One region of the Kitasatospora sp. NPDC032757 genome, then DNA from elsewhere that is predicted to be linked to it. Evidence: riboswitches for the same ligand, from Rfam matches in the RefSeq annotation. Region 1 holds a riboswitch; each other region holds the start of a gene.
The links. Region 1 has a riboswitch for cyclic di-AMP ahead of ACZ5WK_RS06685 (C40 family peptidase). Riboswitches for the same ligand answer to the same signal wherever they lie in the genome.
Positions count from the first base shown of each region.

Region 2: linked by a shared signal. The riboswitch ahead of ACZ5WK_RS04455 (glycoside hydrolase family 16 protein) and the one ahead of ACZ5WK_RS06685 (C40 family peptidase) in region 1 are both predicted to bind cyclic di-AMP.
Region 3: linked by a shared signal. The riboswitch ahead of ACZ5WK_RS16235 (transglycosylase family protein) and the one ahead of ACZ5WK_RS06685 (C40 family peptidase) in region 1 are both predicted to bind cyclic di-AMP.
Region 4: linked by a shared signal. The riboswitch ahead of ACZ5WK_RS05480 (transglycosylase family protein) and the one ahead of ACZ5WK_RS06685 (C40 family peptidase) in region 1 are both predicted to bind cyclic di-AMP.

Region 1 is NZ_JBVINN010000003.1:250,478-258,099, reverse strand. It holds gene ACZ5WK_RS06700 (glycosyltransferase 87 family protein) at 1-318, shown strand, start outside; gene ACZ5WK_RS06695 (hypothetical protein) at 420-1,451, opposite strand; gene ACZ5WK_RS06690 (C40 family peptidase) at 1,616-2,680, opposite strand; gene ACZ5WK_RS06685 (C40 family peptidase) at 2,906-4,045, opposite strand; cyclic di-AMP (ydaO/yuaA leader) riboswitch at 4,056-4,210, opposite strand; gene ACZ5WK_RS06680 (C40 family peptidase) at 4,535-5,578, opposite strand; gene ACZ5WK_RS06675 (NYN domain-containing protein) at 5,789-7,210, opposite strand; gene ACZ5WK_RS06670 (hypothetical protein) at 7,466-7,622, opposite strand, start outside.
Region 2 is NZ_JBVINN010000002.1:295,828-303,449, forward strand. It holds gene ACZ5WK_RS04435 (TetR family transcriptional regulator) at 227-847, shown strand; gene ACZ5WK_RS04440 (alpha/beta hydrolase) at 1,264-2,406, shown strand; gene ACZ5WK_RS04445 (MoaF-related domain-containing protein) at 2,497-2,826, opposite strand; gene ACZ5WK_RS04450 (esterase/lipase family protein) at 3,085-4,410, shown strand; cyclic di-AMP (ydaO/yuaA leader) riboswitch at 4,591-4,756, shown strand; gene ACZ5WK_RS04455 (glycoside hydrolase family 16 protein) at 4,759-5,751, shown strand; gene ACZ5WK_RS04460 (hypothetical protein) at 5,755-6,321, opposite strand; gene ACZ5WK_RS04465 (IclR family transcriptional regulator) at 6,508-7,305, opposite strand; gene aceB (malate synthase A) at 7,506-7,622, shown strand, end outside.
Region 3 is NZ_JBVINN010000012.1:1,809-9,430, forward strand. It holds gene ACZ5WK_RS16215 (Ppx/GppA phosphatase family protein) at 235-1,176, opposite strand; gene ACZ5WK_RS16220 (DUF501 domain-containing protein) at 1,173-1,823, opposite strand; gene ACZ5WK_RS16225 (FtsB family cell division protein) at 1,813-2,298, opposite strand; gene eno (phosphopyruvate hydratase) at 2,442-3,728, opposite strand; gene ACZ5WK_RS16235 (transglycosylase family protein) at 3,976-4,878, opposite strand; cyclic di-AMP (ydaO/yuaA leader) riboswitch at 4,884-5,051, opposite strand; gene ACZ5WK_RS16240 (cytochrome P450 family protein) at 5,326-6,603, opposite strand; gene ACZ5WK_RS16245 (SDR family NAD(P)-dependent oxidoreductase) at 6,926-7,351, shown strand; gene ACZ5WK_RS16250 (nucleoside triphosphate pyrophosphohydrolase) at 7,456-7,622, opposite strand, start outside.
Region 4 is NZ_JBVINN010000002.1:538,643-546,264, forward strand. It holds gene ACZ5WK_RS05470 (LacI family DNA-binding transcriptional regulator) at 1-670, shown strand, start outside; gene ACZ5WK_RS05475 (hypothetical protein) at 730-930, opposite strand; gene ACZ5WK_RS05480 (transglycosylase family protein) at 1,163-2,446, opposite strand; cyclic di-AMP (ydaO/yuaA leader) riboswitch at 2,431-2,595, opposite strand; gene ACZ5WK_RS05485 (hypothetical protein) at 2,987-5,089, shown strand; gene ACZ5WK_RS05490 (sirohydrochlorin chelatase family protein) at 5,181-6,092, opposite strand; gene ACZ5WK_RS05495 (DUF397 domain-containing protein) at 6,607-6,852, shown strand; gene ACZ5WK_RS05500 (ATP-binding protein) at 7,074-7,604, opposite strand.

The DNA of each region.
Region 1 (7,622 bases):
CAGCGGCCAGTGGCGCTGCTGATCCTGGCCGCGACGCCGCTGACCCTGGTGGAGTTCCCGCTGATGTTCAGCGAGGTGGTCGGCAGCGAGCCGTGGGCGATCACCTGGCTCACCCTGCGCAACCTGCTGCTGGTGGCCGCCACCGTGCTCTCCTGCATCCGGCTCTGGCGCTCCACCCGCGGCCCCGAGCAGCTGCCGCCCACCGTGGTGCTGGCGCGCCCGGAGCCCGCCTCCGCCTACCCGGTGCGGCCGGGTATCGCGTACGAGCAGGACCTGCTCGACGGCATCGACCGGCCGAGGGCCGGCGAGCGGCGCTAGGTCCTTCCGGCGGCGGACGGATCCTCGGTCCTGCCCGCGGCGGACGGGCCCTCGGTACCGCCCGGTCGATCGCGCGCCCGGCAAGACCGGCCGGACGGCGCCTATCCCCTGAGCCGCCGGACCTCGGCGAGCCAGAGGTCGGTGAACTCGGCGAGCCCGAGGCCCAGTTCGGCCCGGAGCACGCGGTCCAGCCACTGTTCCCGGCCGTCCCCCCGGCCCGCCGCGCCGACCGCACGGTAGAGGGCGACCAGCCGCTCGGGCCCGTGACGGCGGGCGATCAGCTCACAGGCCAGCCAGGACTGCTCGTAGGCCTGGGCGATGCCGGCGGAGCCGGCGGTGAAGTCCTGGTCGGCGGGCAGCGCCGTGGGCAGCCTCCCGGCGGCGACGTCGCGGGCCAGCTCGGGGGCGATCTGCTGCGGGGAGCGGCCCGAGCCCCGGTAGCCCGTCCAGTCGGCGACGCCCTCGGAGAGCCAGAGCGGCGTCCAGGAGCGGGTGTCGGCCCTGGTCGCCACGTGCGTGGCCTCGTGGGTGATCACCACCTGACGGCCGAAGTCGCTGAGCCCGCCGTACGCCTCGGGGTTGACCAGCACCCGGTCGGCCGGGGTGTGCCAGGGCGCGCCGGGCGCCGCGGTGGTGACGGCCGCCATGCCGGTCCAGGCGGCCGGGTCGGCCTCCAGCAGCCGGGCGAACTGTGCCTCGGTGGCGGGCAGTTCCAGCAGCAGCCGGCCCGCCCAGCCGGTGCCCCAGAGCGCGCCGACGGCCGGGACGGCGCGGTCGGCCACGGCGGCGAGCCCGGCCGCGTCCGGTCCGCCCGCCAGGCCGAGCACCAGGGTGTGCTCGCCGCGGGCGGGCGCGACGGTGCCGAGGTCCCAGAACGGCGGCGGGCCCCCGGCGCTCTCCTCCCGCTCGACCCGCCAGCCGCCGGGGGTGCGCAGCAGCGCGAGCCGGCGCGGGTACACCACGGGGTAGTCGTCGTACCCGGCCACCCGGACGGCCAGCTCGGCGGTGGCGCTCAGCCGGTCCGGCGCGCCGGCCGGGCCGAGTACGAGGTTGCGGTAGCCCGCCTCGGCCAGCGGCAGCGCAGGCGGCCCGGCGGCCAGGGCCCGGGCGCGTTCGGCCAGCAGTGCCGTCACCTCGGCCTGCTGGTCCGCCGCCGCCCGCGCGGGCGCCGCCGGGGCGGCCCCGGGCAGCGAGAGCTGGGCCAGCCCGCCGGCGGCGAGCAGCAGGGCACCGCGCCGGGACAGCGTGCAGCGGCGTGCCCCGGCGGCGGTGGAGGAAGGTCTCGGCCCGGACCGGCTCAGAGCCGGATCACCCCCGCGACGGGCATCGCGTTGACGCTCTCGTACCGGACCTTGGCACCCGGGTACGGGGCATGCACGATCACCCCGCCGCCGGCGTACATGCCGACGTGGTGCATGTCCCGGTAGAAGATCACCAGGTCTCCCGGTCGCGCGTCGGAGATGCTGACCCGCTGACCGGCGTACGCCTGGGCCTGCGAGGTGCGCGGCAGGGTCACTCCGGCCTGCCGCCAGCTCCAGTACATCAGACCGGAACAGTCGAACGCGCGGGGCCCGGTGGATCCGTACACATAGGGCGAGCCGATCATCTTCACGGCGGCGGCCAGCGCGGCGGCGCCGCGTTCGGAGGCGGGCGGGGCGGTGCCCAGGTCGAGCCGGTCGGTGCCGCGGGTGGCGCGCTGCTCGGCCTCGCGGGCGTCCTGCGCGGCCATCCGGGCCCGTTCGCCGGCGCCCAGGCTGTTGAGCAGCTTCTGCGCCTCGGCCAGCCGCTGCTGGATCTGCTGTTTGCTGTCGGCCAGGATGCGGCGGGTCTGGTCCAGCTCGGAGAGCTTGGCGGAGGTCTCGGCACGGCGCTGGTCGAGCCGGCGCTGACGGGCCACCACCTCGTGCAGCGTCTCGTTCTGCCGCTCGGCCGCCTGGTCCAGACTGCGGGCCCGGGAGAGGTAGCCCTCGGGGTCGGTGGAGAGCATCAGCTGGACGGTCTGCGCCATGCCGCCGCCGCGGTACTCGGCGCCGGCCACGGTGGCGAGGTCGCCGCGCAGCTGGTTGAGCTCGTCCTGGGCGACGGCGACCTGCTGCTGGAGGGTGCCGGTCTCGTGCTGGAACCGCTGCTGGGCGTCGAGCGCCGCGTTGTGCTTCTCCGAGGCCTGCTCGGCCTCGTCGTAGAGCTGCTCGACCTGCGCCTTGATGTCCTTGCGGCTGGAGGGCGTGTCCGGCGAGCCCGGCGCGGCCTGGGCGGTGCCGCCACCGGCCAGGCCGAGCACGGTGGTGGCCGCCGCTGTCAGCACCAGCGCACGGGCGAGCGCGTGCGCTCCTGACAGCGGGGAACGGCGGTGCACGGCCATGCGACGGTGGCTCCAATCCTGCGGCCCGGCCCCGCCGCCGCACCGGGGGCGGGCGGCTCGTGAGCGGGAGTCCGGTGGCAGACGTTAGCGAGTCCGGGCGATCGAGTCCAAACCCCTCCCAACCAGAATATTTGACCCTCAATCGGACATCTGCTCGAGCCGCCGGAAAAGCCGCAGGCCCGGCCTCCCACGAGGGGAGGCCGGGCCTGTCGGGGCCGATGCGGATCAGACGCGCACGATGGCGGAGATCGGCAGCATGGTGGCGGTCTCGTACCGGACCACCGCGCCGGGCTTCGGCGCGTGGATGACCTGCCCGCCGCCCACGTACAGGGCGACGTGGCTGGCGTCGGCACGGTAGATGATCAGGTCGCCGGGCTGGGCGTTGGCGATGTTGGTGCCGACGTTGGTCCCGTAACCGGCCTGCTGCTGCGAGGTACGCGGCAGCGAGACGCCCGCCTGCGCATAGGCCCAGCCGGTGAGGCCGGAGCAGTCGAAGGAGCTCGGGCCGGTGGCGCCGTAGACGTACGGCGAACCGAGCTTGCTCTCGGCGGCGGCGATCGCGGCGGCGGCGCGCGAGCCGTTGGCGGCCGGCGCGGCGGGCTTGGCGGCGGCCGGCGCCGAGGACGACGCACCGAGGTCGGTGCGGCTGTTGTCGCGGGAGGCGCGGTCGGCGTCGGCCTTGGCCTTCGCCTCGGCCTTGGCGGCGTCCGCCTTGGCCTTCGCCTCGGCGGCGGCCTTCTCCTCGGCCGCGCGCAGCGCCTGGCGCTCCTGCTCGGTCAGCGTGTTGAGCAGGTCCTGGGCCTTGGCCAGCTTGCCCTGGACCTCCTCCTTGGAGGCCTTCAGCTGCTGGGTGGTGGTCTCAAGCTCGCCGAGCTTGGCCTGGGCCTCGTTGCGGTCCTGGTCGAGCTTGCGCTGCTGCTCCTGGAGGTCCTTCAACGCACCGGACTGGGTGCTGCTGGCCTGGGTCAGCGCACCGGCCTGGTTCAGGAAGTTGTCCGGGCTGGACGAGAGCATCAGCTGGACGGTCGACGATATGCCGCCGTTGCGGTACTGCTCGCCGGCGATCTCGGCGAGGCCGCCCTGGGCCTCGGTCACCGAGGCCTGCTGACGGGCCACCTGGTCCTGGAGCTCGCCGACCTGCTTCTGCAGCTCCTGCTGCTTGGCCTGGGCACCGTTGTACTTCTCGGTCGCCTGCTCGGCCTGCTCGTTGAGCTGGTCGACCTGCTCCTTGACCTGGTCCTTGGTCGGCGTCGGGTCGGCGTGGGCGCCGGACTGCGCAGAGAGGGCGACGGCAGCGGCGGCGACACCGGTCAGGATCGAGACCCGGGCGCGGCCGGCAGGCTTGGGACGACGATGGGACGCCACGAAGGCGGACTCCTTCTTCCAACGCCCGCCTACCGGGTGAGCTGACGGGTTCGGGCCGGAAGCGTGCCCTACGACGCCTCACCGGCCGTTCCAGCGGCCGACCTGGCGCCGATTCACCCCGGAGGAACATGGTTCCCCGGCTCCGCTCCACAGCGCCCCCGACTGCTGGGCTCCCCGTCGGACCGGTCTGCGACCCGTCCCGCTGCTTCACGAACTCGGCGGTAAACCCCCGCCGCCACCCAGGCTGGGTGATCGACTGTGCGGTGGTTCGAGGCACGACCCTAGTAACAGAACCGTGATCCGTTCAAATCCTTGTCAGAAAAAAGACGGAAGAATACCCAAGTTCATTTGTGAATATGACCCGGTGTGACCAGCGCCGTACGCGGAGCTGATCATTTCTCACATACGACCGGGAACGCCGACGCCACCCCCGCTCGGAGGTGGCGCGGATCACAGGGCCGGATCCCGACCCCTGGGCGTGTCGGTCCGTCAGACCCGGCGGATGGTGTTGATCTTCATCGCGTCGGCCTTCATCACCTTCACCACGTCACCGGTGTGCGGCGCGTGCACCACCATGCCGTTGCCGATGTACATCGCGACATGGCTGCGGTCGTCGCGGTAGATGATCAGGTCGCCCGGCTGGGCCTCGGCCAGCGAGGGCACCCGCGAGCCGACGTTGCCCTGCGCCTGCGAGGTGCGCGGCAGCGAGACGCCGGCCTTCCCGTACGCCCAGACCATCAGGCCGGAGCAGTCGAAGGTGCTCGGGCCGGTGGCGCCCCAGATGTACGGCGAGCCCTGCTTGCTCATCGCGTTGGAGACGGCCGCCCCGGCGAGACCGGAGGCCTGCGGCAGGCTGCCGAGGTCGGCACGCTCGCTACCGCGCGAGGCCCGGTCGTCCTGCTGCTGGGCGGCCTTCAGCGCGGCCCGGTCCGCCGCACTCAGCGAGTTCAGCAGGTCCTGGGCCTCCTTCAGCTTCTTGTTGACCTCGGCCTTGGACTGGTTCAGGTCCTTGGTCGTGGTGTCCAGCGAGGCGAGGATCGCGGCGGCCTCGGTCTTCTGCTGGTCCAGCCGGCGCTGCTGGTCCTGGAGGCCCTTGAGCGCGTCGGCCTGGCTGGAGCTGGCCTGCTGCACGCTGGAGGCCTTGTCCAGGTAGCCGGACGGGTCGGAGGAGAGCATCAGCTGCACGGACGGGTCGATGCCACCGGTGCGGTACTGCTCACCGGCCACCGCGGCCAGCCCGCCCTGAAGCTGGGTCATCTGGTCCTGGCCGCGTGCCACCTGGTCCTGGAGCTGGTCGGCCTGCTTGCGGAGCTGGTCGGCCCGCTCCTTGGCGCCGTTGTACTTCTCGGTCGCCTGCTCGGCCTCCTCCTGGAGCTGGTCGATCTGCGCCTTCACGTCCTCCTTCTTGGGGGACGGGGTCGGCGCCGCGTGGGCGGCGACCTGGGCGGAGAGGGCGACCGCGGTCGCCGCGGCAGCGGTGAGCACGGAGACCCGCGCGCGGCTCGGCTGCTTGGGACGGCGGTGGGAGGCCAAGTGACCGGCTCCTTCTTTTTACGGACTCACCCAATCGAGTGAGAATCCGGAAAATAGGTTTGACGCCAGACCCTAGTGAAGATCCAGGCTTTGCGCCACTCCCCCGTTGGCGTGAACTCCGCCCCGCCGCCATGACTTCACGAGATCGCCACAGCACCGCAAGCCCGGCGCTGACCAGGCGTCACCCCGTCCGGCGGGGCCCGGGACAGCCTACGGCCGGGCCAGCCGGTTCAGCAGCAGCACCGAGGCGACAGGGCGCGCACCCGCCTTGCGCACGCCCTCCGCAACCTCCCGGTCGGTGGAGACCACGACCACCGGCCGGCCCTGGGGCTCGGCCCGCACCAGGCGTCTGATCAGCTCGTCCGCCGTCTCCCCGGTCCGGCTGAACCGCACCCGGACCCCGCGCGGCGGCGCCATGATCACCGGTACGTCCAGGTCCTGGCCGTCGAACACACAGGTGACCTCCGCCTGGGTGCGCTGCGCCAGCATCGCCAGCCCGCCCAGCAGCCGGATCCGCTGCTGCTCCAGCGGCAGCGCCGGATAGCCGGTCTTGGTCACGTTGTATCCGTCCACCACCAGATGGACCTGCGGGATCGCCAGCAGCTGGTCCAGCAGCGCCGGATCGTCCTCGGCCAGCCCGCGCCGGGCCACGTCGTGCGGCGAGGCCGCGCCCGGCACCACCGCCTCCACCAGGTCGGCCGGCCGGATCTGGGAGACCGGCAGGGCCAGCTCCCGCTGGAGGCCCTGCGCCGACTGCAGCACGGTGTCCAGCAGCAACCGCAGCCGCATGTCCTCGACGCTGCGCCCCTCACGGGCCGACCGGCGGCCCTGCTCGGCGGCGTTCTCCAGCTCGGAGATCCGGTGCCGCAGCCGGCGCGCCTCGTTCTCGGCCGCGCTGCGCTCGGCTCCCGACTGCGTCTTCAGCGCCTCCAGTTCGGCGCTGAGCCGGCGGGTCTCGGCCTGGGCCCGGCGGGTGTCGCTCTCCAGCGACCGCACCTTCCGGCGCAGCGAGTCGGCCTCCTTGCGGACGTCCTCGGACTCGGTCCGCTGCCGGTCCAGATCGGAGCGCGCCGCGGACCGCACCTCGGCCAGCTCCGCCTGCAGCTTCTCCACCAGCCGGGCCGCCTCGGCGGCCGCGCCCTCGGCGCCGGCCCGCTCCGCCTCCTCGCCGGCCTCGGACACCAGCCGGCTCCAGCCCGCCGAACGCACCAGGTAGGCGGCGGCCGCGACGTCCATCGGATCGGCGGCCCCGGGCACGCTGCCGGACTCCAGCGCCTTGACCAGATCGGGCTGGCCCAGCCGCAGCCGCTCCGCTATCCGCACCCGGAAGGCCGGCTCGGACTCCAGCGCGGCGGCCAGCGCGGTGGCCGCGTACTTGGCCCGCCGGGCCGGAGTGAACTTGGCGTACTGGCGCAGCGTCTGCGGCAGCTCGCCCGGCGGCAGCCCGCCGAGCGCGTCCGCGGCGAGGCCGACCACCCGGCGGCGCACGCCCTCGGGCAGCGGCCGGTCGAGCTTCTCGGGCGCCCGCTCGGCGGCGTTCTCGGCGGCCGTCCCCGCCGCCGTCCCGTCGGCGCGGCCTGCCGCCGGCTCGTCACCGCCGGACTCCTCGGCGCCGGCCGTCCCGTCCGACACCGGGTCTCCGGCCGGGGCGGGCGCGGACGGGGCTGCCTCGGCCGCGTCCGGCGCCTGCGCGTCCACAGCGGGCTGCCGCCCCTGCGGCCCGGCGGGCTCCTTCGCTGCGTCCACCACGTCCTCGGCTCCGATCCTGTTCCAGCGGCACGGCCAACGGCGGCCGCCCTCGTCCTCACGCTCCGTGCGCTCTGTCTGTATTGTCCCGTGCGGCGGGCGGCCGTGCCCCGCACCGCCGCCCTCCGCACGGGCCGGGCATCAACCCTGCTCGGCGGCCTCGGCAGCCTCGGCGTCCTCGGCCCCGGGGCGGGCCACGAGCTCGACCTGGTCCACCGCGTTGCACCAGCGGCAGCGCACCGACTCGATGGTCTCGCTGAGCACCTCGGTCTCCTCCACCTTGGACTCGCCGGCCAGG
Region 2 (7,622 bases), on a different contig from region 1:
CACGGTACGCCGAAGTGGCACAACGTGCCAATAAGGCTCAACGTGCCACATCGACACTCCGTGTCCCGCGCTGCGCTGCGCTGCGCCGACGTGACCGGCTGCGCCACCGCGACCCGCCGCGCCAGGCCGATGCCGCGTCACCGCGACCCGCCACGCCATCACGGCACGCCGCGCCGAAGTGGCACGTTGCGCCACCGCGCCCGCCCGCCCGCGTACGCTGACCACCGTGACCGGACGCCCGACCCTGAACCAGCGCCGCCGTGACGCCACCCGGCTGGAGATCGCCCGCAACGCCGCCGAACTCTTCGCCGAGCGCGGCGCCGACGCGGTCACCGCCGAGGAGATCGCCCTCGCCTCCGGCATCTCGCTGCGCACCTTCTACCGCTACTTCTCGGTCAAGGAGGACGCCGTCGCCCCGTTGCTGGCGGCGGGCGGGCAGCGTTGGGTCCTGCTGTTCGCGGAGAGCTCGGCCGAGCTGCCGGTACGTGAGGCGCTGGAGCGCTCGGCGGTCGAGTCGCTGACCCCGTCCGACGACCCGGCCGTCGAGGCCATGCACTGGACCCGCGACCTGCTCCGGGACCCGAGCCTGGCCGACGTCTGGCAGCGGGTGCACGGCGACTCGGAGGAGCGGCTGCGCGAGGTGATCGCCTCCCGTTGCCCGCACGGGACGGACGCGCTGGAGATCCGGCTCGCGGCGGCGGCCGCGACCACCGCCATTCGGGTGGCGTTGGAGGAGTGGGCCTTCTCACAGGCCCCGACCGCCGGCCCGGGATCGCCCCAGGAACTGGGCGCCCGCTGCATGCGCGAACTGACCGCAGGTCTGCGCCTCTGGGCGCTCGTCAGCTGACCGGATGCCAGTTCACCGGGTGCCAGTTCACCGGGCGCCAGTTCACCACCGGCACCGGCCCGTGCCCGTACCACGGCCCCTGCGCCACCGGCCAGGTGCGCCACGGCCCACCTGCGCCACCGAAAGCCTCGCGCCACGCCCGGAGCGCCCGATGCGCGCCCGCCCGCATCACCCGCCGCCTCGCCGCGTCGCACCTCCGCACGCCCCCACGTCATACTTCCGGACCCCGTCCCACCCGCGGATCCCCGCTGGTCGGCGGGTTCGGAAGGCCTCCGTGGCCCGCTAGGCTTGTTGACCGAGCCTCGGCGACGGCCCCCGCTGCGGACGGGGAACCGGGGCGGCCGTCCCGAGTGTCCTGGCAACTGGCCGCCGATGGTCGGGGCAGGGGACGTACGAGGCGTGGGAGCAAGTAGGACATGGGTCTGACGAGCCACAAGGTGCTGGCGCTGACCGTCTTGATCGCGGTCGTGATGATGGCCGGCACGGTCTGGCTGTGGCCGAGACTGGCGAAGCAGACCTGGCAGGCGGTGTTCGGCCGGATCGGCGCGCTGCTCGCCACCCAGCTCACGGTGCTCGCCGCACTCGGCCTGGTGGCCAACAACTACTTCGCCTTCTACAGCAGCTGGGACGACCTGCTCGGCACCGGCGACTCCGGCCCGGTGGTCATCCAGAACAAGGCGGACGCCTCCGGCCGGCTCACGGTGGAGACCATCGGCCACGCCTCCGTCCAGGGCGGCGGTGCGCTCGGTCGCGAGCCCAAGCAGTCCGGCGAGATCCGCGAGGTGCGGATCGACGGGGCCACCACCCGGCTCTCCACCGAGGGGTACGTCTACCTGCCTCCGCAGTACTTCCAACCGGAGTACGCGCAGCGGCAGTTCCCGGTGGTGATCGTCAGCACCGGCTTCCCCGGCATCGCCAAGAATCTGGTGACCCGGCTGAACTACCCGGGCGCGGCGCTCAAGCTGCTCCAGGAGGGGAAGATGCAGCCGACCGTGATGGTGCTGGTGCGTCCCTCGCCCGCGCTGCCGCTGGACACCGAGTGCGAGGACATCCCGGGCGGCGCCCAGTCGGAGACGTACTTCACCAAGGACGTCCCGTCGGCGCTCCAGGCGAGCTACCGGGTCTCCGCCGACCCGCGGGCGTGGGGCTTCATGGGCAACTCGACCGGCGGCTACTGCGCGCTCAAGCTCGCCATGCGGCACCCGGAGGTCTTCCCGACCGCCGTCTCGCTCTCCGGCTACTACCAGGCCGCCGACGACCCGACCGTCCCCGACCTCTTCAAGGGCAGTCAGCAGCGTCGCAACGAGGCCGACCTGATGTGGCGCCTCAAGAACCTGCCGCAGCCCAGGGTGTCCGTGCTGCTGGCCGGGACCAGGGAGGGCGACGGCAACTACCGGCGCGAGACCGAGGCGTTCGTGGCCGCGGTGCAGAGCCCGATGAAGGTCTCGTACAGCATGCTGCACACCGGCGGCCACAACTTCGAGACGTGGAGCAAGCTGCTGCCGTCCTCGCTGGAGTGGCTCTCGCAGCACCTCCAGGTGCCGGGCCAGCCGGTCTGACGGGCCGCCGGTCCGGCCGGTCCGGCAGGTCCACCGGCTCAGAGCACCTGCTCAGAGCATCGGATCAACCCACCTGCTCAGCGCACCTGCTCAGGCCACCGGCTCCAGCGTGCCCGTGTGCAGCTCGCCGACCCGGCCGCCCTCGCCCTCGTATGTCCAGAACGCACGCACCGTCAGCTTGCCGAGGTCCATCACGTGGCTGACGGTGATGCCGCTCTGCTCGGTCCAGCTGACGAAGTACAGCTCCGGGCCCACCTCGGCGACGTGCAGCGCCACGTCCTCCCACTGGCCGGCCGACTCGCCGAGGCCTTCCCAGCGCAGCCGCTTGCCGTCGGCCGAGTAGGCGTTGCGGAAGGCCGCGCCGTTGTCGACCTGGAAGAGGTAGGTGCGGCCGGCGAAGGCGGGCAGGGGCGCGGTCATGGCGGGACGGGTCCTCGTCTCTCGTCTGGGCGGTACGGCACTGCGGGTGGAGCTCCAACCTATCCGACGGGTGACCTCGGCGGCGGCCTTGCGGCCACTCCCGCCACGGCACAGGCCGCCACGCCGCCCGCCCGCCGGGTGTGACACCGGCACATGGGCGGCCCGGCGGCCCGGCCGTACCGTGCAGCTCCGGCCCACCGGGACGTGGGCCTGCCCCAGCCCGCCCTACGGCCCACCGGCCCGACCAGGGAGCCGCCGATGCCCGCCACCTCGCGCCTCACCACCGGACGCCCGTCCGACAGACGACCGCCCACCACCCCGCGCCCCGCCGCCCGCCGTCTGTCCGCCGCCCTCACCCTCGCCGCCCTCCTCCTCGGCGCGCCCCCACCCGCATCGGCGGCCACCGCCGCCCCCGCCACCGCGTCCCTCACCCTGGAGGCCGGCTTCCCCGCCCCCGGCAACGGCTGGGCCAAGGTCGAGCGCTATCTGGACACCACCACCGGCTTCCGCGCCGAGCAGTACCCGCCCGGCGGGCGCGGTGACCAGGACGGCGCCCGCCGCACCTACTTCGGCGGCGTCCGCCAGCCCTACTCCGGGCGTTTCCTGCTCTACTCCGCCGCCGGCTGGGACACCGGCAGCCGCGCCACCCCCGTCCTGCTCGTCCACGGCGCCAACGACAACGCGGACCGCGCCTGGGCCGACCCGAGCGAGAGCGGCACCTGCGGCGCGTCCGCCTGCCCCTCCACCGGGCTCGCCCAGTACCTCGCCGGCACCGGCCATCGCGTCTTCGCGATCGGGTTCGCCCACAAGCAGGGCGACAACCTGCTCCAGGCACAGGCCGTCGGCGACGCGATCGCCCTGATCCGCGCCCGGCTCGGGGTGCCCCAGGTGGACGTGGTCGCGTGGAGCAAGGGCGAGGTCGCGGCCCGCGCGTACGTGTCCTCGGTGCGTCCGCCCTGGGGCCGGGCGTACGCGGGTGACGTCCGCCGTCTGGTCACCCTCGGCGGGCCGAACGGCGGCCTGGACTACGTGTACGCGCACGGCTGGGCGTTCTCGCTGGCCACCTGGCCGGCCTGTGGCGGCACCGCCAACGTGCCGTCTCCGCACCTGTACATGACCTGCTATGGCACCTCCACCGCCCAGCCCTGCCTCGGGGTGCTGCCCACCGGCGGGTACGACTGCTACCCGGGCCAGCGCCAGCTGCTCGCCCGCTGGGACGCCACCTACGGGGTGGACGGCTCCGCCCAGGACTGGTGGACGACGTACTACGGCGGCCAGGGCTACTACACCTCCGGCCAGGGCATCCAGGCGGCCATCGACGCCGGCTCGCTGATCGGGCCGCTCCAGCAGGCGGGCGTCCCGGCGGCGGTCCGCACCTACCTGCTGGCCGGCGGCTCGGCCGACATCCCGGGCGTGCTCAACGAGAACCGCGGGCCCAGCGACGGCATCGTCCTCACCCGCAGCGCCCTGGACACCACCGGGGTCGGCACGGTCGGCGGCACCCGGCTGCTCACCGGGCTCAACCACCTGGAGCTGGCCTGGTCCCCGGACGCGATGAGCCAGGTGGACGGCTGGCTCGGCTGACCGGTCGGCCGGCCCGCACCGGCCGAGCCCCCGTACCGTCGTTGATCGACTTCACTGTGAGCCGCGCGAGAACACCCCTCGTCGAGTTGTCGGCCCCCGGGGGACCTGCCTAGCCTGCACAGGACGTCCGCTTCGCGGATCTCCGCCGTCGGGACGCCGAGTCCTGTCCACCCGCCGGCCGGCAACCGAGCGCCACAGCGGACGGGAGCGGGGGACCCAGGTCAGTGCCCGGCCCGTGCGCTCCCCGCGCCCGGGCCGAGGCTAGGGGTGAAGCCGCTTCACGGGCGGCCGGGCAACCTCAGCCCGAACCCGACAGCTCACCTCGCAGGCGTCGCAGAGGACACTGTCATGCAGAAGCCTGCCCGGCGCAGCGCGCCGCGCCATGCCCGCCCCACCCACCGCGGCCGCAACGCCGCCTTCGCCGTCACCGGCACGCTCGCCGTCAGCGGTGCCGGACTGCTCGGTGCCCCGGCGGTGAGCGGGGCCCAGGCGGCCGCCGCGCCGACCGTCACCCAGGACAAGCTCGGCCCGGCCACCATGGTCGCGGGCAGGTCCGCCGCCCCCTCGCCGCCGCCCGCCCCCACGGCGACCCTCTCGCTGAGCGTCACCAGCACCGCCCCCGCCCCCGCCCCCGCCCCCGGCGCGCCCGTCGCGGGCAAGAAGCTCACCTGGTCAGACGACTTCAACAGCCTCGCCCTGGGCTCCCGCTGGACCGCCGACAGGAGCAGCTCCTACCAATACGGCGATCACAATCCGAACGACAACAAGCTCGACTGGCTGAACAGGGCCAACGTCATCGTCTCCGGCGGCGTCGCCACCTTCACCGCCAGGCCGGGCACGCACACGCTGGAGAACGGCAAGCAGGCCTGGGACACCGGGCTGCTCACCACCGAGTACTCCAGCGAGGGCTTCACGGTGAAGACCGGCGACTACATCGAGACCCGGGTCAAGCTCCCGGCCGGCACCGGCGCCTGGCCGGCGCTCTGGACGTGGAACGGCACCAGCGGCACCCACGGGGAGATCGACTCCTTCGAGTACCACCCCGACAACCCGAACCTGCTGGAGCTGACCAACCACATCAACCCGGCCAATCTGTACTACACGGACGCCAAGGCGATCACGAAGGGCGGCTGGGTCACCATCGGCACCCACTGCGGGGCCGGCTCGGTCGACTGGTACGTCAACGGCACCAAGGTCTTCTCGGACGGCAAGGGCGTCGGCGCCAACTGGTCGGCGTACCCGATCCTCAACCTGTCCCTGAGCGCGGGGCAGTACCACCCCGCGCCGCAGGGCACGGCTCCGATCACCTTCGCCGCGGACTACGTCCGGGTGTACCGCTAGGACCTACGGCATGGCGGTCTGTACGACCCGGATCTCGAACGGCCGCTTGTTGTTCGCCTCGTTCCGGTCGTCGTCACTGCGCACCGCCACCCAGCCCCCGGTCAACGTGCTGGGGGCCGGGACGGTGGTGGCGATCCGGACCGGGATCAGTGCCGTCGCGGTCCGGAACCTCGCCAGCCCGGCCGGGAAGGTGCAGCGCACCCGGTGGCCGTTCTGGAACGCGTAGCAGTTCTCCGGGAGGAACGGGCCCTCGGGCGTCACGCCCCCGGGCAGGGTGATCACCACGGTGAACGGTGAGGCGGTCCGGTCCGGGCCGGTGTTGAGGACGCGGGCGCGCACCGTGGTGGTGCCGCCGGGTGCGGCGGCGTCCGGGTTGATGCGGAGCACCTTCAGGTCGGAGTCGGAGGTCGCAGGCCCGCCGGGTGCCGCGACCTCCGCCGCCGGGCCGCCGCCGGGCGCCGGACCGGCGCCCGGACACGCCCACGCGGGCCCGGCGGCCAGCGCCGCCAGCGCGCACCCCACTGTCAGTGACCTGCCGAAGAAACCCCGTACGGACCCACTGTGCGACATCGCCGCTCACCCTGCCCTCTGCGTTCCGGCGCCCCGCACCGTCGCGGGGCGCGTCCGCACCCAGCGTGACCGACCGGTCCGCCGCGGCCGGGGCAACCCGCCCTCGGGCCGCTCGAACGGGCGAACGCTTCAACGGGAAGACGGCCGGGCCGACCTCCCGTGCGCGAAAGCCCCGGTGATGCCGCGTCAGGGGGCCAGGACCTGCCCCAGCCGGGCTGCGATGTGGTGCATCACCGGCACCAGGGAGGCTGCGCCGGCCTGCTCCTCCAGTGCCCGGATCCGGGCCTCCGGGCCGGAGACCGAGAGCGCCGTCGGGGTCGGCGCGCCAGGCACCGCGAGGGCGATGCAGCGCACCCCGATCTCCTGCTCCTGGTCGTCCACCACGTAGCCGCGCTCGCGCGCCTCGGCCAGTTGGTCCAGCAGCTCCTGCGGGTCGGTCACCGTGAACTCGGTGTGGGCGGGCAGCGGGTTGGGGCCCAGGACGGCGCGTGCCTCGGCCTCGGGCAGCTGGGCCAGCAGGGCCTTGCCGACCCCGGTGCAGTGCGGCTGCACGCGGCGGCCGACCTCGGTGAACATCCGCATCGAGCGCCGCGACTGCACCTGCCCGACGTAGACCACCTCGCCACCCTCCAGCACGGCCAGGTTGGCCGTCTCGCCGGTGGCCTCCATCAGTTCGGCCAGGTAGGGGCGGGCCCAGCTGCCGAGCAGCCGGCCGGCCGTCTCGCCGAGCCGGATCAGCCGCGGGCCGAGGGTGTAGCGACGCGCGGTGTCCTGGCGCACATAGCCCTGCTGGACGAGGGTACGAACCAGTCGGTGGATGGTGGGCATCGGAAGCCCGGAGGTGGTGGAGAGCTCGCTGAGCGTCGCCACGCCGCCGGAGTCGGCCAGCGCCTCCAGCAGCTGGAAGGCGCGCTCGACGGACTGCACACCGCCGCTCGCGCGGTCCGTGCCCGTCGTCGATGCTGTGTCGGGGGTCGCAACCACCGGCGTTCCCTTCGATGTCGGGGGAGGAGTAGAGTCCCTGCGATCACCTCAACAAACCGTTGAAATTCTGTATCGCGGAAACTAGTCTCCACCTTACAGAATCGAACCCGCCGGTAGTCGGGTTCAGATCGGTTCAGATCAAGGAAGTTCCCACCGGAGCTCCCTTCGCCATGCTCAACCGTCTTAGGAGTGTCCTGCTCATGGCTACAGATCAGGGACCCGCCGGCGCCTCCCCCGCCGCTCCGGTCGTCACTGTCGCCGGTCCGCGCGTCCATCGGGCGGAGGAGGTGCTCACTCCGGAGGCGGTCGCCTTCGTC
Region 3 (7,622 bases), on a different contig from region 1:
CGCGTGTGATTTCGATTTTCAAACCCGCGCGGGCGCCCCGCCTGCGATCCAGCGGGCGCCACGCCGGCCGCGCCTTCAGTCCCACATTTCGGACGTTGCGGGCACGCGGGCACGACGAATGGACGGATCGCCATGTGAAGAAATTCACGAACTTTTCCGCCCAGCCCCGGGCGCGCCCCGGCCCCGGGCCCCGTCAGGGGGCTCCGGGGCCGGTCGGGTAAGGCCTGCAAGGGCTCAGGAGGCCATACTCCAGGCGATGCCGTCCAGGATGTCGTGCTCGCTGACGACCACCTCGGCGGCGCCGGTCCGCGCCATGATCTCCAGCAGCTCCAGCGCACCGGCCGCGATCACGTCCACCCGGCCCGGGTGCATCGACGGGATGGCCGCCCGCTGGTCGTGGGCTGCGGCGAGCAGCTCGTCGGCGATCCGGGCCACCTGCTCGCGGCTGATCCGCGAATGGTGGATCGCCTCGGAGTCGTACGCCGGCAGGTCCTGGGCGATCGCGGAGACGGTGGTGACCGTCCCGGCCAGGCCCACCAGGGTGGCCGCGCCGGTCAGCGGGACGGCCTCCTCGGCCTTGTCCAGCTCGGCCCGGACGTGCGCCCGGGCCTCGGCGATCTGCTCCGCCGAGGGCAGCTCGGCGCCGCCGAAGTGGCGCTCGGTCAGCCGGACGCAGCCGATGTCCACCGAGCGGGCCGCCTGGACGTCCGCCCCGCCCAGCACGAACTCGGTGGAGCCGCCGCCGAGGTCGAAGACGAGGTACGGCGCCGGGAACTGACCGCCGGTGAGCTCCTTGGTGGCGCCGACGAAGGAGAGGTGCGCCTCCTCCTCGCCGCTGACGACCTCGGGCGAGACACCCAGGATGTCGCGCACGCCCTTGGTGTACTCGTCGCTGTTCTCCGCGTCCCGGGAGGCGCTGGTGGCGACGAAGCGGATCCGGTCGGGGCCGACGCCGAAGCCGGAGATGATCTCCGCGTACTCGCGGCAGGCCGCGAAGGTGCGGGCCAGCGCGTCCGGGTGCAGCCGGCCGGTCCGGTCCACGCCCTGGCCCAGCCGGTTGATGACCATCCGGCGGTCGAGGTCGGTGATCACCCCGGTCTGCGGGTCGAGGTCGGCGACCAGCAGGCGGATCGAGTTGGTGCCGCAGTCGATCGCCGCGACCCGGGTGGTGGTCATGCGCCGGCCTCCTCGGTGCCCTCGGCCGCGGCCTGCTTCTTGGCGGCGCGCTCGGCGGCCTTCTGCTGCTTGGCGGCGATCACCGCCGCGTGGTCCTGCTCCTTGGCCCGGTTGCGCGCGACCCGCTCACCCGCGGCCTCGACCTCGGCGGCGGAGACGCACGGGCCCTTGGCCCACCAGTCCTCCAGCATGCCGATAGCCTCGTCGCCGAGCGGGTTGACGCCCTCGCCGGCCGCCAGCGAGTGGCCGACCAGCACGTGCAGGCACTTCACCCGGTCCGGCATCCCGCCGGCGCTCGGGAAGCCCTCCAGCACCTCGATGGCGTCACGGCGGGCGATGTAGTCCTCGTGGGCCTTCTGGTAGGCGGCGGCCAGCTCCGGATCCTCGGCGAGCCGGGCGGTCTGGTCCTTCATCACGCCGTCCGCCTCCAGGGTGCCGATCAGCGAGGCGGCCTTGGGGCAGGTCAGGTAGTAGAGGGTCGGGAACGGCGTGCCGTCCGCGAGCCGGGGGGCCGTCTCCACGACGTCCGGGTTGCCGCAGGGGCAGCGGTGCGCCACGCCGCGCAGACCGCGCGGGACCCGGCCGAGCTGGGCGGCGATGGCCGCGACGTCGGCGTCGGAGACGGAGGGGTGGTTCTCAGTGGTCATGAGGGGAGCTGACTCCAGCGGGGGGCAGGGGTGTCTGCGGAGGGAGGGGAGAGGGCGGGGCGAGGGCGGCGGTGTCGGCGGCGTCCACCGAGTCCCAGACGCTGGCGTACCAGGGCTTGGCGGCCTTCGCGGGAGCGGCGGCCTCACCGTCGGACGGGGCGGGTGAGGACACGGAGGACTTGGCGGCGCCCTGGCCGGCCGGGTCCACCGCGATGTACGGGGTCTCCCCCGGCATCGCGTAGTGCAGCCGCGAACGGGCCTGCGCCTTGACGTACTCCGGGTCCTGCCAGCGGGCCTTCTCCCGGCGCAGCTGCTCGACCTGCTGCCGGGCGTGCTCGGCCTTCGCCCGTTGGGCGGAGATCTCGGAGCGCTGGGAGATGAACTGCCGGGTCGGGTAGGCCAGGATCGCCACCAGCGAGCAGAGCACCAGGACGAGGACGGTCGCCCGGCTCGTGAAGCGAGGCCGGGCCGCCAAGCCCGGGATCCTCCAGCCTGCCATCTCCCGTATCCCCTCCTGGTCGCGCCGGTGCCCCGCCGTCCACCCTACGGGGTGAACGGCGGGGCACCGGTCAGGCTTGCACGGGCGGGCGCGGTCGGCCCTCGTGCCTACCGCGTCGATTACTCCGCGGAGCGGAAGCGCGGGAAGGCGCCGCGGCCGGCGTACTCGGCGGCGTCGTCGAGGATCTCCTCGATGCGCAGCAGCTGGTTGTACTTGGCGACGCGCTCGGAGCGGGCCGGGGCACCGGTCTTGATCTGGCCGCAGTTGGTGGCGACGGCCAGGTCGGCGATGGTGACGTCCTCGGTCTCGCCGGAACGGTGCGACATCATGCAGCGGTAGCCGTTGCGCTGGGCCAGCTCGACGGCGTCCAGGGTCTCGGTCAGCGAACCGATCTGGTTCACCTTGACCAGCAGCGCGTTGGCGGTGCCGGTCTCGATGCCCTTGGCCAGGCGGGCCGGGTTGGTGACGAACAGGTCGTCGCCGACCAGCTGGACCTTGTCGCCCAGCTTGACGGTCATGGCCTTCCAGCCGTCCCAGTCCGACTCGTCCAGCGGATCCTCGATGGAGACCAGCGGGTACGAGGCGACCAGCTCGGCGTAGTACTCGATGAGCTCGGCGGAGGTGAGCGCCTTGCCCTCGAACTGGTAGGCACCGTCCTTGTAGAACTCGGAGGCGGCGACGTCCAGCGCCAGCGCGATGTCGCGGCCGGGCACGTAGCCCGCCTTCTGGATGGCCTCGGTGATGAGGTCCAGGGCCTCGCGGTTGCTGTCCAGGTTCGGCGCGAAGCCGCCCTCGTCGCCGAGGCCGGTGGAGAGGCCGCGCTCCTTCAGGACGCCCTTGAGGGTGTGGTAGACCTCGACGCCCCAGCGGACGGCCTCGGAGAAGGACTCCGCGCCGATCGGGGCGATCATGAACTCCTGGATGTCGACGTTGGAGTCCGCGTGCGAGCCGCCGTTGAGGATGTTCATCATCGGGACGGGCAGCACGTGCGCGTTCGGGCCGCCCAGGTAGCGGAACAGCGGCAGGTCGCTGGCCTCGGAGGCGGCGTGCGCGACGGCCAGCGAGACGCCCAGGATGGCGTTGGCGCCGAGCGAGGACTTGTCCGGGGTGGCGTCCAGGTCGAGCATGGCCTGGTCGATCAGGCGCTGCTCGGTGGCGTCGTAGCCGACCAGCTCCGGGCCGATCTGCTCGATGACGGCCAGGACGGCCTTCTCGACGCCCTTGCCGAAGTAGCGGTTCTTGTCACCGTCGCGCAGCTCCAGGGCCTCGAAGGCACCGGTGGAGGCACCGGACGGGACAGCGGCACGACCGGTGCTGCCGTCGTCGAGGCCGACCTCGACCTCGACCGTGGGGTTGCCACGCGAGTCGAGAATCTCACGGGCTACGACGACATCGATGGACGGCACGAGGCATCTCCTAGCGGAAGCAGGTTCGCCCGACGATGGGCGCTGTCGGGCGAACGATTGCGGAGTCGTTACGACCAGAGCCTAACCGCACGGGCTCTCGGGGCCACGCTGACCTCGGTCCCGTCTCAGCGTGTGGCCCTGCTACCCCCCGGTAGTTCACCTGGTTGCCCCACGGAAGGCAACCAGATGCGGACGAAGGGGGTCGAATCCGGCCCCCTTCGTCGAATCACCGTGAAGACGGGGCCGCTCAGCCGAGGTTGAGCACCTGGCCGGGCAGGATCAGGTTCGGGTCGGAGCCGACGGTGCCGCGGTTGCCGTCGTACAGCGACTCCCAGCCGCCGGAGACGCCCTGGGTGGCGGCGATGCCGGCCAGCGTGTCGCCGGACTGGACGGTGTAGCCGTGGCCGGCGTACTGCTGGGCGGCCGGGGCACTCGGCGCGACCAGGGCGCTCTGGGCGACCGGCGTGCTCTGGGCGGCACGGGTGTCCTGGCTCGCGGCCTGACCGGCGTACTGCTGATAGACGCTCGGGTGGCTGGTCCAGTACCAGGCGCCGTTGTTCTGGTACCAGTACACCTTCGCCTCGGCGTCCCAGCCGGCCTGGCCGGAGAAGCCCGGGGCCTGGGTCTCCTGGTGCGCGTACGGCTGGGTCTGCTGCTGGGCGTGCGACTGGGCGGCGGGCTTCTGGGCCGGCTTCTGGGCGGGCTTCGGCTGGGCCGGCTTCGGCGCGGCGGGCGCGGCATCCGTGGAGGTGTCGACCGAGGCCGGTGCACCGCCCTTGCTCAGGCCGGCCTTCTGCGAGCAGACCGGCCAGGCCCCCGGGCCCTGCGAGGCGAGCACCTTCTCGGCGACCGAGATCTGCTGGGCCTTGCTGGCCTGGTGGGCCTGCGGCGCGTACGAGGTGCCGCCGTACGCCTTCCACGTGCCGGAGGTGAACTGCAGACCGCCGTAGAAGCCGTTGCCCGTGTTGATGCTCCAGTTGCCGCCACTCTCGCACTGGGCCACGGAGTCCCAGGTCGAGGCGGGGGCAGCCGCGGCGCCGGTGGCGGTGAGGATCGGCATCGCGAGTCCGACGCCGGCCACACCTGCGACGGCGATGGCCTTCTCGGCCTGGGTACGACGACGGTGACGGCCAGTTCCAACGAACAGCATGAAGTGGTCCCTCTCCGCACGCCTGCGAGGTGAGCTGTCGGGTTCGGACCGGGAGGTGGCCCGGCCGCGTCGCACGGACTTTCTGCCCGCGCGAGCGGCTTCACCCCAAGCCGTGGAGGACGGCAACAAACCTGGTTCCCCCGCCCCTGCCCAGGGTCTGGTCGGTTTCCCGTGACACGGCGGGCAGGATTCGGCGTCCCGCGCACGAGGTCCGCAGCTGCGAACTCCACGGAGGGTAGACAGATCCTCTTACCAATCACAAGCTCATATCGCCGATATCACACAGAAATTACGGTGCGTGATCGATCGTCCACCAACGGAGGCGATATGTCCGGGTTGATGATGGTTCAACCCCCCTGTCGCGGCGTGTCGGAGACGTCTCGTCAGAGTGTCGGATCCTCAGACCGTGACGCTCACGTACCTGACGGCAGGTCCGCGGAGGGTTTGTCAGCTTGCGACGGACTTCTTCTCCGGACTGAATTCGACCGGAAGCTCACGGAGGCCACGCATGATCAGACCGCCCCGCCAGCGCAGATTCTCCGGGCTTTCGGCCAGACGCAGATCGGGCAACCGGGTGAGCAGGGTGGCCAGCGCCGCCCGGCCCTCCAGCCGGGCCAGCGGGGCCCCGATGCAGTAGTGGATGCCGTGCCCGAAGCCCAGGTGCGGGTTGTCCGTCCGGGCCAGGTCGAGGGTGTTCTCGTCGGCGAACCGCGCCGGGTCCCGGTCCGCCGCCGCGAGCACCACCAGCACCGGGTCGCCGACCGGGATCTCCACCCCGCCGATGGTCAGCGGGCTGGTCGCGAACCGCCAGGTGGCCAGCTCCACCGGCCCGTCGTAGCGCAGGAGTTCCTCGATCCCGGTCTCCAGCAGGGCGCTCTCGCCGCGGGCGACGGAGTCCTGCAACAGCGCCCGCTGCTCCGGGTTGCGCAGCAGCGCGTAGGTGCCGTTGCCGATCAGGTTGACGGTCGTCTCGAAGCCGGCGAAGAGGAGGATGAAGGCCATCGCCGCGGCCTCGTTCTCGGTGAGGTGCTCGCCGTGGTCGCTGGCCCTGATCAGACCGGAGATCAGGTCGTCGCCGAGGTCCGCCCGCTTGCGGTGGATCAGCTCCGCCAGGTACGCGCGAATCCGCTTGACCGCCCGCCCCACACCGCCGCGCTGGCCCCCTCCCTGGCCCGGCCTGGTGTGGCGCACCATCATGCCCGCCCAGTCCCGGAAGTCGTCCTGGTCCTCGGCCGGCACCCCGAGCAGGTCGCAGATCGCGTAGATGGGGAGGGGGAAGGCGAACTCGTGGATCAGGTCGGCGCTGCCGCGCTCCGCGAAACCGTCGATCAGCCGGTCGGTGAGCTGCTGCACCCGGGGCTCGAACTCGGCCACCCGGCGGGGCGTGAAGGCCTTCGACACCAGGCGCCGCAGCCGGGTGTGGTCCGGCGGGTCGATGTTCAGCAGGTGGGTCATCAGGTCGGCCTGACGTTCGCCCGGGATGCCGACCCTGCCGGTGCGGTGGGCCTGCTCGCTGTGGTGGACCGGGTTCTTGGAGAGCCGGCTGTCGGCGAGCGCCTGCCGGGCGTCCGCGTACCTGGTCACCAGCCAGGCCTCCACCCCGCTCGGCAGGGTGGTGCGGTGCACCGGCTCGTGCTCCCGCAGCCACGCGTACGCCGGGTACGGGTCGGCGGCGAAGTCCCAGGTGAAGAGCGGCGGGCGGGCGGAATCGGGCTGAACTGGCATGCCTCGACGGTATCCGGTGGGGATCGGCGCGGTTCCCTGCCGGGCCGGTCGGCCGGCGGGGCCGCCGTTCCCCTGCCGGGCCGTTCGGCCGGCGGGCCCGCAGGGAACGTGTCGGCCGTCGGGCGCGGCGGGGTCGGTTCCCGGCCCGCGCTCGGCGGGTTCGGTTCCCGGCCCGCGCTCGGCGGGTTCTCGGGCGTGGCAGGCGTGAGCCTGGTCACCTGAGGGGTAATCCCTGTTGCGGAGGGTCAGGACAAGCCTACGATCCTCCGCAAAGCAACACGTGGGCGCCGGTGCGGAGCCGCCCACCAGGGAGGAGCGCACCATGCGGGTCACCGGGGCAGTCGTGGTCATCGCCGTACTCGACGGCGGGTCGGGTGCCGACCTCGCACGCCGCTTCACCGCCGCCGGCGCCGTCGGCGTGCTCGTCGCCGACCAGCGGGAGGGCATCGCCGAGGACCTCGCCGCCGAGCTCGACCGGCCGGGCTGCCCGGTCGTCGGCGTCTGCGGCGACATCCGCCGGCCCAGCGACGTCGCCGCCCTGGTCGACACCGCCGAGAAGCACCTCGGACCGATCGACCTGTTCTGCGTCGCCGGGCCGGACGGCGAGCGGATCGTCTCCCTCGACGAGCTGCCCGACCACCTCGACCTGGAGCGGCTCGCCGAGCTGCTCGCACTGGTCGGCGAGGCCATCGGCGAGGTCGTGGTCCCGCAGCAGCGCCGGCCGGTGGAGGACGTCGCGACGGTCTGACCCGGCCGTCCCGGGGGCCGGCCCGTGGTCGGTGCGGGGCGGCCCCGAGCCGGTACGGAGGCGGCCCCGAGCGTGTGCGGGGGCCGCCTCGCCCGGTACGGTCCTCAGTCCTTCGGCTTGAGCCCCTCGGCGGCGCGGACGGCGTCCCGGTACTCGCGCGCGGCCGCCCGCAGCGCGGCGTCCACGTCCACCCCCGCGTCGTGCGCCCGCTGCGCCACGGCGAGCACCAGCCTGCCCGCCGACTCGGCGGTGAGCTCCGCCGGCAGCTCGT
Region 4 (7,622 bases), on a different contig from region 1:
CATCGTCTTCGTCTCCGGCCTGCACGCGGACACCACCGCCGACCACGACCGGTACGCCCGGCTGACCGGCCGGCAGGTGCCGTTCGTACTGATCAACGGCTTCAGCGAGAAGATCGACGCGCCGTTCATCTCGCCGGACGACCGGGCCGCGATGTGGATGGCCGTCCAGCACCTGGCCGAACTCGGCCACGAGCGGATCGGCCTGGCCGTCGGGCAGCGCCGGTACGTGCCGGTGCTGCGGAAGATCGAGGGCTTCACGGCGGCCATGCGCGAGGTGCTCGGCAAGACGCAGGAGGAGGCCGAGGCGCTCGTCCACCACACGCTGTTCAGCGTGGAGGGCGGGCATGCGGCGGCCGGCGCGCTGCTCGACAAGGGCTGCACGGCGATCGTCTGCGGCAGCGACATGATGGCGCTCGGCGCGATCCGCGCGGTGCGCCAGCGCGGGCTCCTGGTGCCGCACGACGTCTCGGTGGTCGGCTTCGACGACTCGCCGTTGATAGCGTTCACCGAGCCGCCGCTGACCACCATCCGCCAGCCGGTCGAGGCGATGGCCACCGCGGCCGTCGACGCCCTGCTGGAGGAGGTGGGCGGGGACGCCGCCCAGCGCGGGGAGTTCATGTTCCAGCCGGAGCTGGTGATGCGCGGCTCCACGGGCGCCGGCGCCCGCTGAACGACAACGACCGGGGCCCGGAGAGCGGATTGCTCTCCGGGCCCCGGTCGTTGCGTTGTTCAGCCGTCCTGGGCGATCGGGCGGTCCGGGCTCACCCGCCGGTCGTCGGCGGCGTCGCCGGTCCGGTTCTCCGTGCGCCGGCCCCGGGCCAGGTAGTCGCGCAGGACCAGCTCGACGGCGTCCTGCGGGTTCTTGGTACCGGCGAGCATCATCACGTCGATGGCGAGATTGGCGTCGAGCGTGACGGTGATCTGGGCCATGGAGACTCCTTCTCGGGTGCGAAGCAGCAGCATGCCCGCTGCGCGCCGATTCCACCACGGTCTTCGCCACCCCGCTCGCCGCCGTCGGCGGGCAGGCCCGGGGTGCGTCCGACGATTCGCGTCGCACGCCCGGCGGGAACGGCCCGGACACGCCGCAGCCCCCGGGGAGGAGCGACCAGACTCTCCCCGGGGGCTGCGGCGTAGGGTGCGGCTCGGGAGCCGCACCTGCGGGTCAGACCCGGCCGGCGAAGTCCGGGGCCCAGTTGGCGATGGTCTGGGTGCGCACGCCCGAGCTCGGGTTGGCGGCCTCGACGTACTTGCCGTCGCCGATGTAGAGCGCGACGTGGTACACGCCGGAGTCCTGGCCGTTGTTGGACCAGAACAGCAGGTCGCCCGGCTTGAGGGCGTCCAGCGAGACGTGGGTGGAGGCGGCGGCCTGGTCGGCGGCGACGCGCGGCACGGAGATGCCCGCGGCGCGCAGCGCGGCCTGGGTCAGGCCGGAGCAGTCCCAGCCGCCGTTGCCGGTGCCGCCGTAGACGTACGCCTGGCCGACCTTCGACTCGGCGAAGGCGACCGCGGCGGCCATGCTGCCGGTGGCGGCCTGCGCGGGCGCCTGGGTGTCGGCCTGGGCGGCCGGGGCCTGCGCGGCCGGCTTGGCGGCGGCGGTGCCCGCGGCGGCCTGGCCGGAGTTGCCGGAGGAACGGTTGAACCAGTCGAAGTTCTTGCCGGACTCGTCCGAGGCCTGGTCCTTGGCGCGGTCACCGAAGGTCAGGTGCTGGCCCGGGTAGATGACGTGCGGGCCGTCGGTCAGGGTGGAGCGGTTGAGCTCGTACAGCCGCTCCCAGCCGCCCTGGACGTGGTTCTTGTCGGCGATCGAGGCGAGCCAGTCGCCGGCGGCCACGGTGTAGTCGTTGGAGGCGGCCTTGTCCTGCCACTTCTGCGACCAGTCGTGGCCGCCCTGCGGCTTGGCGGAGTCGGCGGAGGCCGGGGCCTGGTCGGCCTTCGGCGCGGCCGGCTTGGCGGCGGCCTGGGGCTGCGCCTGGGTGGCCGGCTTGGCGGCCGGGGCCGGGGTCTGCGCGGCGGGCTTGGCGGCGGTGGTGGTGTCGACGGCGGCGGGGGTGCCGCCCTTGGTCAGACCGGCCTGGACGGAGCAGACGGGCCAGGCGCCGGGGCCCTGGACGGCGAGCACCTTCTCGGCGATCGCGATCTGCTGGTCCTTGGTGGCGAGGTCGGCGCGGGCCGCGTACGCGGTGCCACCGAACGCGGCCCAGGTGCTGTTGGTGAACTGGAGGCCGCCGTAGAAGCCGTTGCCGGTGTTGATGCTCCAGTTGCCGGTGCTCTCGCACTGGGCGACCTTGTCCCAGGTGGCGACGGAGGCGGCGGAGGCGGTGCCGGTGGTCAGGCAGGGGACGGTGAGGCCGATGCCGACGACGCCGAGGGTGGCGATCGCGCGACGGGTACGGCCGGACAGGCGGGTGCCGTTGGTGGGCAGCATGAAGATGCGGTCCTCTCCCACGCCTGCGAGGTGAGCTGTCGGATTCGGGCTGGAGTTGCCCGGCCGCGCTGTGGACGCGGCTTCACCCCTAGCCCTGAACCGGTACGCGGACCGGTCCGGGGCGACTTACCTGTGGTTCCCCCGCTCCTGCCGTGGTGCGTTTCTGCGCTGCCAGCGCACCCGACGGCAGGACTCGGCGTTGCGGATGAGCTGGGTCCGTGTGGCCACGAACGGGGAGCACGTTAAGCAGACTTAAGTTCAAACCGCAAACATGTGTGACGCTCGTCACGGTTTACGGAACGCGTGCCGTATGGCTGTCCACCATGATCAGAAATGACCGGTTTCGCGCAACGCCCGTCGGGGTCAACGCAACTGCCTATGCTTCAGAGGGTCAGGACTGACGCAGCCGTCTGGGGGGAGGGCTACGCAACGATGGCCATGGACGAGGAGCCGGACGCCGGTCGGCCGGCGGAAGGGCGTCGCCGGGTGTACCGCGGGGCAAAACGGCGCAGACCGGACATTCTGCCCGCTGATCCCCGAACTCCCGTACGCCGCCGGACGATGCTGCGCTGGCTCGCCGTCGGCACGGTGTTCGCGGCGGTCAGCGGCGAGGAGATCCTGCGCCGCTCGCTGGGCGGCCCGGACGCGGCGGCGACGCACCCGGACGGGACGGACCCGGGCGCGGTGGGGGCGGACCCGGACGCGGCGGGGATGGACCACGGGGCGCCGCCTCTCGCCGGCACCCCGGACGGCACCCCCGCCGCACCCGGGCAGCCCGCCGCGGCGCCCACCGTCGACCAGGGCGGCCGCCGCTGGTCCGACCCGGCCGGCTGGGGCGGCAGGACACCAGGCCCGCAGAGCGCCGTCCGGATCACCGACAAGGTGCTGCTCGACACCGACGCCACCGTCGCCTCGCTGCTGGTCGAGCCGTCGGGCACGCTCACCTTCGCCGCCGACCGCACCGTCACCCTCGCCTCGGCGGGCAACGTGGAGGTCCGCGGCATCCTCGCCCTCGCCCCCGACGGCGCCGCCGTGCACACCCTGCGCTTCCCGGCCGTCGACGAGAAGCGGTTCCAGGGCGACGGCATGAAGGTGGTCGACACCGACGTCGGCCTCTGGGTCACCGGCGCCGGGTACCTGCGACTGGACGGCGCCGCCAGGACGGCCTGGGTCCGCGCCGCCGGCGAGCTGCGGGCCGGCGACACCACCGTCACCCTGGCCGCCCCGCCCGCCGGTTGGCAGCCCGGCGACGAACTCGCCGTCACCCCTACCGGCCCGCCGGACGAGGAGGGCTTCTCCACCCGCTACGACCTCGTCCCCGTCCGGTCCGTCAGCGGATCCACCGTCACCCTGGGGGCGCCGCTGAAGTACGCCCACCCGCGGGTGTCGGCCGGAGGGGGCGTCACGGTCGGTGCGGAGGTGCTCAACCTGACCCGCAGCGTCCGGGTCGAGGGCAGCGCCGCGGGCCGGGCGCACGTCCACGTCACCAGCTCCCGCCGGGCGGACGTCCGGCACGCCGCCCTGCGCTGGGTCGGCCCGCGCGCCGAGACCGAGGAGAGCTGGAAGGGACCGGACGGCTCCGCGCCGGTCACCGCCCCCGTCCTCGGCCGGTACGGGCTCCACTTCCACCTGCTCGGCGACGCCGCCCGCGGCACCGTGGTCGAGGGCGTGGTGGTCCGCGACGCCGGCAACCACGCCTACGTCCCGCACGCCAGCCACGGCATCACCTTCCGCAGCTGCATCAGCCACGACACCTGGGAGGACGCCTACTGGTGGGACGGCCCGCTGGACACCCGCACCCCGCAGCGGCCGTCGGACGACATCGTCTACGAGTCCTGCGTCGCCTCCCGCACCGTGCTGGAGCCCAATCCGCGTGCCTACCGGCTGACCGGCTTCAACCTGGGCGCCGGCACCGGCGGCAAGGCGCTGGACTGCGTGGCCGTCGGCGTCCAGGGCGCCAACGGGGCGTCCGGCTTCGAGTGGCCGGAGAACAGCGAGGGGGTCTGGACCTTCCAGCGCTGCCTGGCCCACAACAACCTTCAGGACGGCATCTTCGTCTGGCTGAACGCCCAGCACCATCACGTGGTCACCGAGTTCGCGGCCTACCACAACGGCGGCTGGGGCATCGAGCACGGCGCCTACCTGAACGACTTCGACTACACCGCGAGCGTGCTGCACGGCAACGCCGCCGGGGGAGTGCTGCTGCACTCGCTCGGCCGGGAGAAGGGCAGCCTGTTCGACGGGCTGCTGATCGACGCCGCCGGACGGAGCGACTTCGCGGTCGCCACCGCGCACCACGAACTCGCCGGGGAGTCCGTCACCTTCAGCCGCAGCCGGTTCACCGGCTACCGGCGGGCCGGGGTCGCATTCCGGGCCACCCCCGACGGCAAGCCGGACGACATCCTGGTGCTGGACTGCGAGTTCGGCGGCAACGAGCTCTGGGTCGACCCGGAGTCCGGGCCGCCCGGGAACATCCTGCTGCGCCGGGCCGGACAGTCCGAGGTGCTCCAGGTGCGCAAGGCGGACGGCGGCGGCACCGCACAGCCGCAGTGGAACGCGAGCACCGCGCCGGTGGCCGACTTCGCCGCGCAGTCCCGGCCCGTGCAACTGCCCGCCCTGCGCCTCCGGGACGCCGCCGCGCCCACCGCCCGGGTGGGCGGCTGACCGGACGGGCGGGACGGCCGAAGGGACCCGGAACGGATGCGTTCCGGGCCCCTTCGTACGGGCTGGTGCTGCGGGCCGCTACGGCGGGCCGCTACTGGGCGGCGTGCCGCCCGCCACCCTCCTCGGCAGCGGCCTCCTCGGCCGTCGCCTCGGGGTCGGCGGCCGGCAGTACCGCCAGGTAGGTGGAGGCGATCAGCTGGCCCACCGTCGGGTACGCGCCCAGCGGCGCGGCCGACGGGCAACCGGTCTCCTCGGCGGCCGTGGCGAGCAGCTCGGAGTCCGCCTCCGGGCCGATCACCAGCGGGGCCAGCGCCGGGTTCTGGGAGCCCATCTCCCGGAGGTGGGCGACGGCCGCGGCCACCGAGCCGGGCAGGTCGAGCGCGGCGGGCACGACCGGCACGGCCAGGCGGGCCGCCAGCAGCATGCCGGTGATCCCGGCGGCATCGGCCGCCTCCTGGCCGCCGACGGTGGTGAGCACCACGCCGTCCGCGGCGGTCGCGATGGCGAACAGCCGGGCACGGTCGGCGCGGGCCAGCCCGGCCTCGGAGAGCCGGACGTGGACGGCCTCGGCCAGCAGCGGGTGCGGGCCCAGCACGTCGGTCACGTGGGCGCCGTACTCGGCGGCGAGTGCGTGCAGGTCGGCGAGGAACCCGTGCGGGCCGGGGAGCAGCGGCACCACGACCGGAGCGGGCAGGCCCGCCTGGGCGGCGTGCGCCAGCAGTTCGGCGACGGTGTGCTCGTTGCCGGCGGACTCGCCCTCGCTCACGTCGCCCGGGAGGTAGCCGGCCGCCGTCTGCACGCCGTTCTGCTCGCTGCGCACGATCGAGAGCAGTTCCTCGACGACGGAACGGGACTCGGGCCCGGCGGTCGCGGGCACCGCGAGCACCAGGGCCGGGGACCCGGCCGGGATCTCGGGGCGCTCGGGGCGGCGGTGGCGCCCCCGCGCACGGGAGCCTGGGGTGCGGACGGGCAGTGGCGCGCCCGGGATGGCTGCGGTGCTCATGGCGGAGATCGTAGGACATCTGGGCGCCCGGCCTGCAGTCGGCTGCCGAACCGGGATAGGCCGCTTGCCCGAAAAACGGACATACGCTGCCAAATCCCCGCGTGGCCACGGACATCTTCCTAGACGTGCTTGACGGGCCCCCGCGTTGCACCCCCGGCGCGTGAGATGTCTCACAGGCGGCGAGGCGTCTGACGGAGGGTCACGGGGGTGCGACTCCCGGCGTTCGAAGATCAACATTCAGCGGGGAGCCGCCTACGGGCGGTTATCGGCGGCTTGCCGATTCAGTCGGCTATGTCCGCTTACGTGCCGTCAGGTGGCGGGGTCGTGAAGAGTTGCAGTTTGGTGGCGAACGGCCCGTGCACCTGCAACGTCCCGTGCTGATGCACGTGCACTGGAGCTATCATCACGTCAAGTGAGGCGTTGTGCCGGGCCGGTACGGGGCCGGCCCAGCCGTTCGGCTGTGCGCCGGGGCGCCGAGCTGGACGACCACTCCGGAGCTCTTCGGGAGATTTCTATGTACAACACGTACGACGCGTACAACGGGATGGCGGCTGCGGACCTCAAGGACGTGGTCTGGCAGAAGAGCCTGCACAGCAACTCTCAGGGCAACTGCGTCGAGTTCGCCGCCCTCCCGGGGGGCGAGGTGGCGATGCGCAACTCGCGCTTCCCGGACGGTCCGGCGCTGATCTACACCCGGGCGGAGATCGCGGCGCTGCTGCTGGGCGCCAAGGACGGGGAGTTCGACCACCTGGCGGTCTGACCGGCCGCCGCCTTCATCATCGGGGGGCCGTCGTGGGTGCTGACACCGCGACGGCCTTTGTCTTGTGCGCGTCCTCGCCGGCTCCCTCCGCCGCCCGGTGCGAGCCGTGAAGGGCGATGCGTGGGGCCTGACGCGCGCCCGGGGTGGTGTGGTCCCCCCCAGGGCCTGCGGGCCGGCCGGCAGGCCGGGCTGGTCGGTGCAGCGGCCCGGGCGTCCTCCTGCTAGGCCGAGCGACGGTGCCGGCCGCCGAGTTCGGGGACGGCGTGCGCCGCACTCTCCTCTGCCTCGAACATCGCCCAGACCACCTTGCCGCCGCCCAGCGGGTGCCAGCCCCAGGAGCGGCTGAAGGAGTCCACCAGGTGGAGTCCGCGGCCCGACTCGGCGACGAAGTCCGCCTCCCGGGCGACCGGGCCCGTGCTGCTGGGGTCGCTGACCGCACAGACCACCTGCGGTGCGCGGTGCACCAGGCTTATTCGGATCGGCAGCCGCCCGTCGGTCGTGGGCCGGCCGGAGAAGTCGAAGTCGTCGGACGCGTTGCACGCCGAACCGGGGTGCGCGCCGATCGCGTGCCGCAGGGCATTGGTCACCAGCTCCGAGGCCACCAGCGCGACATCGTCGAACAGCTCGCCCAGGCCCCAGCGCTGAAGAGCGGTTCTGGCGAAGTCGCGCGCGGTTCTGACGGCTTCGTAGCGAGGGGCGAGCGTACAGGTGACCACATGGGGATCGACTGCCAAGGCCGTACCGGTGCTCATGAAGAGCTCCTCCCATAA